One region of the Fructobacillus sp. ESL1129 genome, then DNA from elsewhere that is predicted to be linked to it. Evidence: predicted binding sites of a transcription regulator. Region 1 holds the regulator's gene; the other holds the start of a gene.
The links. Region 1 encodes LexA, which represses DNA repair genes until DNA is damaged. Its sites were predicted from a motif close to CNAACANNTGTTNG; they were not measured.
Positions count from the first base shown of each region.

Region 2: the regulator LexA is predicted to act here: its motif matches at 2,540-2,553, upstream of recA (recombinase RecA).

Region 1 is NZ_CP196668.1:452,623-456,707, forward strand. It holds gene ACSYSL_RS02205 (SPFH domain-containing protein) at 1-110, opposite strand, end outside; gene ACSYSL_RS02210 (hypothetical protein) at 155-364, opposite strand; gene ACSYSL_RS02215 (GIY-YIG nuclease family protein) at 419-715, opposite strand; gene ACSYSL_RS02220 (tRNA1(Val) (adenine(37)-N6)-methyltransferase) at 727-1,494, opposite strand; gene ACSYSL_RS02225 (lysophospholipid acyltransferase family protein) at 1,556-2,185, shown strand; gene ACSYSL_RS02230 (YneF family protein) at 2,235-2,456, opposite strand; gene lexA (transcriptional repressor LexA) at 2,653-3,285, shown strand; gene ACSYSL_RS02240 (YlbF family regulator) at 3,382-3,738, opposite strand; gene ACSYSL_RS02245 (PBP1A family penicillin-binding protein) at 3,782-4,085, opposite strand, start outside.
Region 2 is NZ_CP196668.1:10,239-14,323, reverse strand. It holds gene pstC (phosphate ABC transporter permease subunit PstC) at 1-284, opposite strand, end outside; gene ACSYSL_RS00085 (phosphate ABC transporter substrate-binding protein PstS family protein) at 301-1,182, opposite strand; gene recA (recombinase RecA) at 1,363-2,475, opposite strand; gene pgsA (CDP-diacylglycerol--glycerol-3-phosphate 3-phosphatidyltransferase) at 2,601-3,176, opposite strand; gene ACSYSL_RS00070 (helix-turn-helix domain-containing protein) at 3,188-4,036, opposite strand; gene yfmH (EF-P 5-aminopentanol modification-associated protein YfmH) at 4,029-4,085, opposite strand, start outside.

The DNA of each region.
Region 1 (4,085 bases):
ATCACGGGCAAGCGGAAGTTCAACCCAGTTGAACGGGTCGATGAATACTTCCCCAACGTTTCCAAAAGGCCCACCGTGTTTTGGGGAACAATCCGAAAACACGTGAACATAATCAAGATGATAATAACAATAATCGAAACAATTACGAGCATGTTTATCCTTTCGCTTCTACTTTTTCGACGACCAGCTGGTTGCCATCTGCTGCTTTTATCCGGTAGTCCGCATTCGGTTGCCAGTTTTGGCCAGCCACCAAGCGGTAGTGATAAAAGTTGCCGATGACCTCAACGAGTCCCTCACGCGAGTCAAAGGAACTTGCCGGCAGTACCTGACCGACAATGTTTTGTTTTTCAAAGTTTGCAAGCATGCACAAATTCCTCCCTCACCATTAGTTTACCAAGAATTCCACAAACTCGTCGACTCATTTCTCCCATACCGTTGCCGGAACCCCTCGTTCGACTAAAAAGACTTCCTTTTTCTCACGACTTAGCCTTTTAAAAGTCGCCTCCGCATGCATCGCATCGTGCTTGCTTTCAAAAGTCGCATAGTAAATCAATTGCAGGGGGTGCCGTGACTTTACCCGGGTGAACTTCGCACCCTTCCCGGATTCGTGGACGTGAAAACGACGGATGGCATCGTCAGAATAACCACCATAAAAATAGCCATCCGCCGTGTAGAGTACGTAAAAATCATAGGTTTTACTTTTTTTGTCCGTCATAAAAAGCACTCCTATTCAATTGTCCAGGGTTGTCCATAGAGAATCTCTTCCACCTGCTTGGTGTAATCATTGGTTGCCGTGTAGGCGACGATGGGTGGTAGTACACGTACGCCACCAGCACGCCCCTGTTTAATCGCTTCAACCAGCACCATGTTTGCTTCTCGATCAGCTTTGCCGTAGACGAACTGAATGTGTTTGACTTCTAATCCCCTGGCAGTCAGTGCAGCAAAAATATCGGCCAGTCGTTCCGGTCGGTGCACCATGAAAAACTTCCCCTTGTTCTTCAGCAACTTATTGGCGGTTTGTGCTAACTTCGGCAAATCAATGGCCACCTCGTGCCTGGCAATCTGGTAGTGCTCATCCTGATTTTGCTTGGTCGTTTCCTTGACCGGAAAATAAGGTGGGTTACAGAGCACGGTGTCAACGGAACCAGGCTTAATCTGGTCAAAAACTTCTTGCATATCCGAATGAATCACGGAAACCCGGTCGTCAAGCTGGTTCAACTTCACCGACCGTTCGGCCATTTTAGCCAAATCGGCTTGTATTTCGACCAACATGACCCGTCCCGTGACTTTCTTGGCATAGAAAAGGCCCACGGCACCCGTTCCCGCTCCGAGGTCCACCGTCACCCCTCTTCCCTTCTTATTCGGCTTAGCAAAGTGGGCTAAAAGGACTGCATCCAACGAATAGGAGAACATGTCGGGGTTTTGAATCACGTTCACTTGCTGCGATGGTAGACCATCGAGCCGTTCGCCAGCCTGTAAATTCGCTTCTGTCATTTGCCTTTGTCCCCTTTTATAGTAAAATTAAACAGTTAAATCATATTGAAAGGACAAGCTTATGCTTTATCGCTTTATCCGGGTCTTCGTTGTGACCTTGGTTTCCATTATAAACGGACGTACTTATTATTTGAACAAAAATCGCTTGCCGAAAGAAGACAATTACATCCTCGTGGCGCCCCATCGTACCTGGTGGGATCCCGTTTGGTATGCCATGGCGGCCTACCCCAAACGTTTTATCTTTATGGCTAAGAAGGAATTGTTCAAGAACTTTTTCCTGCGCAAGCTAATCGTTTCGTTGGGTGCCTTCCCGGTCGACCGTAAGAACGTCGGTCCCGATGTGATTCGCAAACCCGTCAGTGAATTAAAGACGGGTGACCGTTCCCTCATCATGTTTCCCTCCGGTTCAAGGCACTCACAGAAACTCAAGTCTGGTTCCATCTTGATTGCCAAACTGTCTAAAAAGCCAATCGTACCCGCCGTTTACCAGGGACCTGTCAAGTTTTCCCACCTTTTCTTGCGTAAGCGCGTCACAATGAACTTCGGTGAACCCATCGTTATCGATCCGAAAGTGAAATTAACTGACGACGTGATTGCGGAATACAACGAAAAGATTGAAGCAGCCTTTGCCCAGCTCGATGATGAAATCGACCCAAATTGGGTCTACGTCGATCCAAAAGCCAAGCAATAATAAAAAGTCCCGAAGAATTCATCTTCGGGACTTTTTTAGATGAGCAAAATTACTTCTTTTGTGCCTTTTGGCTTTGTGCCTTCATCTGGCTCATCATTTGATTCAACTTCTTCTGTGATGGCTTTTGACCCATCGACATCATCATTGACTTCATCATCTCTTCTGAGATTGGTGGGTTCTTGGCCAAATATGACTTCATCGTGAAGCGCGCCAAGAAGAATCCACCAACCAGCCCAACAACCAGGGCCAAAAGTCCTACTAGTACAAGCATAGTGGTCTCCTTTACCTCTAAAAATCTAATGATAAGTATACCACAAGCAATCACCATCCGTTTCGACTTTTTAATCTTCATTTCAAAATACTTAAGAGTGAGGGTCAAGCTTAAGAAAATCTTACGAACATGCGTTTGCTTTTTCGCCTTATTTTCGCTAGAATAATAGCAGATTTAATGAAATGGGAAGAACACTATGGAATCGGATTCAAAACAAATTCAGGTACTCCGCTTCATTCACGAGTACCAATCAAAAAACGGCTTTCCGCCGACCATCCGTGAGATTGGTGAGTCAGTTGGCCTTTCGTCTTCTTCAACCATCCACGGTCACATTTCCCGTCTGATTAAAAATGGTTATCTCTTAAAGAAGGGTGAGAAAACGAAGGCCCGTGCCATCGAAGTAACCGCTAAGGGATTTGAAATGCTTGGGATTTCATCTAACGCTGGTAAGATTCCAGTGCTTGGTTTGGTCACCGCTGGTCAACCTATTTTGGCAGTTGAACAGGAAGCAACGGAATTCTTCCCTATTCCCGAAGATTTAATTCCCTACGACGGTGATCTCTTCATGCTAAACGTTCGCGGTGAATCCATGATTAACATCGGGATTCTTGATGGCGACAAAGTGATTGTCCGCCGTCAACAAACCGCCGACAACGGCGATATCGTCGTGGCGATGAACGAGGACAACGAAGCAACCGTCAAGCGTTTCTTCCGCGAAGCTGGCCACTACCGCCTGCAACCGGAAAACGATACCATGGCCCCCATTATTTTGGACCAGGTATCCATCCTCGGTAAGGTGGTATCACTCTATCGCGATGCCATCTACTAAAAACTACTAAAAGATCAGCATTTTGCTGGTCTTTTTCTTTTGCCATTACACAAAAAAAGACGACACTTCTGTGTCGTCTTTTTCATTTTCTACTGCTTATGCCTTATGAGCTGCTGCATAGCTTTCTGAAACAGGCTTTGTCACGATGTCGTTAATTTCACCAAGCAACGTGTTCAAAACTTGTTCAGCAGCCATCAAGGCCTTGATCTTTTCGTCAGCTTGAACATCCTTCGCAATGGCGTCCCATTCCTTCTCCTGTTCAGGAGTTGGTGTCTTTTGGGCCTGCATCATTTGTTGCACCGTCATTTGAATCGTTTGGAATTGCTTGAAGAGTTCCTTTGACTTGTCATCGCCTTGAACATCCTTGAAAGCCTTTTCCCATGATTGGTATTGCTCAGTTTGCGTCAATACCTTTGCCATCTCGTTTGCGTTATCGTAAATATTTACTGCCATTTATGTCAGTCCTTTCTTATCTAAACAACTTCAACTACTTTTACTAGTTGAACCATCCTGTTACAGTATCCCATACTTTATTAGCACCAGCAACCGTTGTGTCCACCCCGTTCTGAATGTTCTTCTTCGCGTTATCCGCCCATGAATTACCATCAGATGATGAACTGGCTGAACTCGTGGTCTTATTAGCGTCCGATACCGTAAAGGAGCTTTCTTCGGTGTTTGGTAAAATCTGCCCCATCGAAGTTTTGACCAGGTTTCCAATTGTTGACATTAAGCCAATTGGGAGTGAACTTGAACTATTGCCTTCAATTCCTTCCCATGAAACTTGGACCACATCGTTGGTA
Region 2 (4,085 bases), 440 kb from region 1:
AAAGTTACTGCAAGTGACCCCAAAATCAATGGCAGTGCGCCAACTCCCGGCATCCCAGTCTTCTTATCCACAACACTTGGGTTCCAGTTCGTACCGAAAAGAAAGTCACTCACCGAAATTTTATTGGTTGTAAAGGTTGCTAATCCACGCGTCAAAACGAAACCAAAAATTAACACAACAATCGCCGCGATGAGTACCAAAGCAGAAACTGAGATGAACTTTCCGAAACGATCTTGTTTCGTTGATAACGACGTTTTTTTAATTTTTTCAGTAATTAAATCCATTGTTCAAGCAATCCCCTTATTTGTGGGTAACATGGCCGTTAATATCACGGTCAATTTGCATTTTATTCATTGCGATATAACCGAGTTTTTCAACATACTTCTTTTGGAAAGCCGTTGACTGCATGTACTCCAAGAAGGATTTTGTATCAGCAGTTGGCTGTCCCTTTGTATAAATGTGTTCATAAGACCAAATTGGATAAGAACCATTTTCAACGTTTTCATCAGTCGGCATGATACCGTTAACTTTAACCGACGTAACATCTGATGATTTGTAGGCAAAGGCGACGTAAGAAATGGCACCTGGCGTGTTCTTGACAATTGACTTCACCATTCCAGATGAGTCTTGTTCCTGGGCTTCTTTCGAAGTAGCGCCATTCATTGCCCATTTTTCAAAGGCAGCTCGTGTTCCAGAACCTGCGGCACGGTTGACCAAAACAATCTTTTGATCATTACCACCGACATCCTTCCAGTTTGTAATTTTACCGGTGAAAATGGCGGTGAGTTGTTCCAATGTCAAATTATCGACACCAACTTCTTGATTAACAATTGGCATAATCCCAACAACGGCAACCCGGTGGTCCACAAGATTCTTTGAATTAATGCCCTTTTTTTCCTGAGCATACAAATCAGAGTTTCCAAGTGAAACGGCTCCCTGTGCAATCTGTGAAAGGCCTGTTCCAGAACCACCGCCTTGCACCGTAACCGATGTTCCAGGATGGCTCTTCTGATAATCTTCTCCAGCAGCCTCAACTAATGGTTGCAAGGCTGTAGATCCGACAGCAGTAATTGGTGCATTATTCCCATTTTTATCTCGTGTTTGATAAGCAAAGACGAGCAATCCAGCAATAACAAGAACGACAAGAGACGCTATAATGCCTCCGCGATGCGATCTTTGCATGTGCGTTTTTCCCCCACTGTGTGCAAAAGATTAATTAACAACAGAAAAAATGTTCCGGTACAAGAATGAAAACATTGCTTTTTCAACAAGCGTTCAACGAGTAAGGAACAAAGACATTATAACAAAAAAAAGCGTTGAACAACGCTTTTTAAAAGTAACTTAATCTGTCACTGTATCTTATTAAATAATTGGTTCGTCAGTCAAATCATCACCTTCAGCAGGTTTTGTCACTTGATCAGTTTCATCAGGTCCTTCTTCAGTTGCCACTTCATCACCAATGCCATAAGCATTCCGGACCTGACGATAGAGGTCTTCACGAAGTTCTGCATGTTCTGGATCATCAAGATATTCTTTTGCTTTTTCTCGACCCTGACCAATGCGCTCACCTTGATAAGCATACCATGATCCCGCTTTATCGATAATATCTTGGTCGACTGCAAGATCCAGGATTTCACCAGTCTGTGAAATTCCCTTTCCATACATGATGTCAACCTCAGCAACCTTAAATGGTGGGGCCACCTTGTTCTTGACAACCTTAACCTTCGTTAAGTTACCCATCACATCCGAACCATCTTTGATCTGCGTTGATCGGCGGACTTCCAAACGAACAGTTGAATAAAACTTCAAAGCACGACCACCTGGTGTTGTTTCGGGGTTTCCAAACATCACTCCAACTTTTTCACGAATCTGGTTAATAAAAATCGCAATCGTTCCCGTTCGGTTTAAGGTTCCCGCTAACTTTCGAAGCGCTTGGGACATTAAACGAGCCTGCAACCCAACGTGGGCGTCTCCCATTTCCCCCTCGATTTCGACACGTGGAACCAAGGCGGCAACAGAATCGACCACGACCATGTCAACAGCACCAGATTGAACCAAGGCATCGGCAATTTCCAATCCTTGCTCACCTGTATCTGGTTGTGACAAAAGCAATTCGTCCTTCTTAACACCTAGTGCCTCGGCATACTTAACATCCAACGCGTTTTCAGCATCAATATAGGCCGCAGTTCCGCCAGCCTTTTGAATTTCAGCGACTGCGTGCAAGGCAATGGTCGTTTTTCCAGATGATTCTGGTCCATAAACTTCCACAATTCGGCCCTTTGGATACCCACCAACGCCTAAGGCAATGTCTAATTTAACAGAACCAGATGGTGATGTCGCAATCTGTGTGGTCTGGTTATCAGCAAGGGTCATAATTGATCCTTTACCAAAATTCTTTTCAATTTTTTTGAGCGCTTCATTTAAGGCAGCCTGACGGCCATCCTTCTTTTTTTCACTCGTCTTCTTTGCAACCATTTGAAAACTCCTTATTGTCTATCCACTAGTTTACGGATTTACGATTGAAAAAGCAAGTGTTTTTCGAACATTTGTTCGCATCATTTCCCCTTCAATTATTATAACGAAAAAAGCGCCTAAAGCGCTTATAATCCGTCAGCAAAAACGGAACGGTTTTGCCAAAAATAATCAATGCCGGAATAAATCGTAAAGAAAACGGCAATGTAGAGAAGACCTTCACCAAACGGTAAACCGACCAACGAGAACGGCCAATCCTTCAAATAGAGGAAGAAAATAGCAAACATCTGGGAGAAAGTCTTAATTTTGCCTGGCCAAGCTGCTGCAAGTACGGTGCCATTGTTTTCAACGACTAACGTACGTAATCCCGTTACTGCCAGCTCGCGAATCACAATCACCGTTGTAACCCATGCTGGAACATCGCCAAAAGCCGTTAAGTAAATCAAGGCGGTCATCACAAGCAACTTGTCAGCCAGTGGATCGAAAAACTTTCCAAAATTAGTCACGAGATGACGCCGACGAGCAATTTGTCCATCTAAAAAGTCAGTTAAGCAAGCGACAGCAAAGACAATCGCTGCCATTACCCAGTTCAGGCTTGGATTACCGAACAAAACCGTCGCATCTTGTCCTGGCCATGAAAGGAGCAGAACAAAAACTGGAATTAAAATAATCCGAAACACTGTTAATTTATTAGGTAAATTCACTTTTTAAACCCTCACTTACTAAAATTCAACATAACGGACCAAGTCGTTGCACCAGTTGGTAAGCTTGGTACATCCACATGATTATTATTCAAAGTTAACGAAACATGACTAACCTGACCAACCAAGACCGTCACGGTTGCCGTATTGGCAGGGAGATCAATCGTTTCTTCTGCATCCTTTGCCACTGTCTTGTTGAAAAGCACTTTACCCGTGCCGTCCGTCACTTTCAACGTGGTATCGCCATTTTGTCCCTTAGCCACTAACTTGTGATCCTGAGCTAATGAATTCGCAATGTTATAAGTAGTCTTCTTATTCGTTGTGTCAGTCTGGGGATTCTCCAGCTTTAATGAGTTAGCCGATGAAGAGGAAACAGATGACGACTGTGGTACCGAAGATGATGAAACATGTACCGTATCATCAGAAGAACTGTTATTACTTTGATTCATCCTCGTCATCGCAAACCAGATAACAGCCAGCACAACCAAAGCGAGGATGGCCATCCAAATCTTTGGAATCCATCCACGAAAACGGTTCTTAGCCGTTTCACTTGTGCCCATTCCCGCGCGAACAACACCATCATCATCACGGTGAGCGTAGGACAAATCTGACGAAACGTAAGGATCAAAAGCTACCTCATCAAATAAGTCGTCAGGATTTAAACCAACGGCTTTGGCAAACTTTTTTGCGAAAGCACGCGTATAGAATGGACTAGGCAATTCATCCTCATTGTCCTCTTCAATTGCTTTTAAAAACTTAGGCTGAATCTTTGTCAGCTCTGCCAATTGTTCAAAGGTATATCCCTTTGCCAATCGAGCCTCTTTTAATTCTTGCCTTACTTCACTTGTTAAACTTTCAACCATTATCTTGCTTCTTTACAATAAATTGAGCCAACTGGCTCCGTTTAAAAGT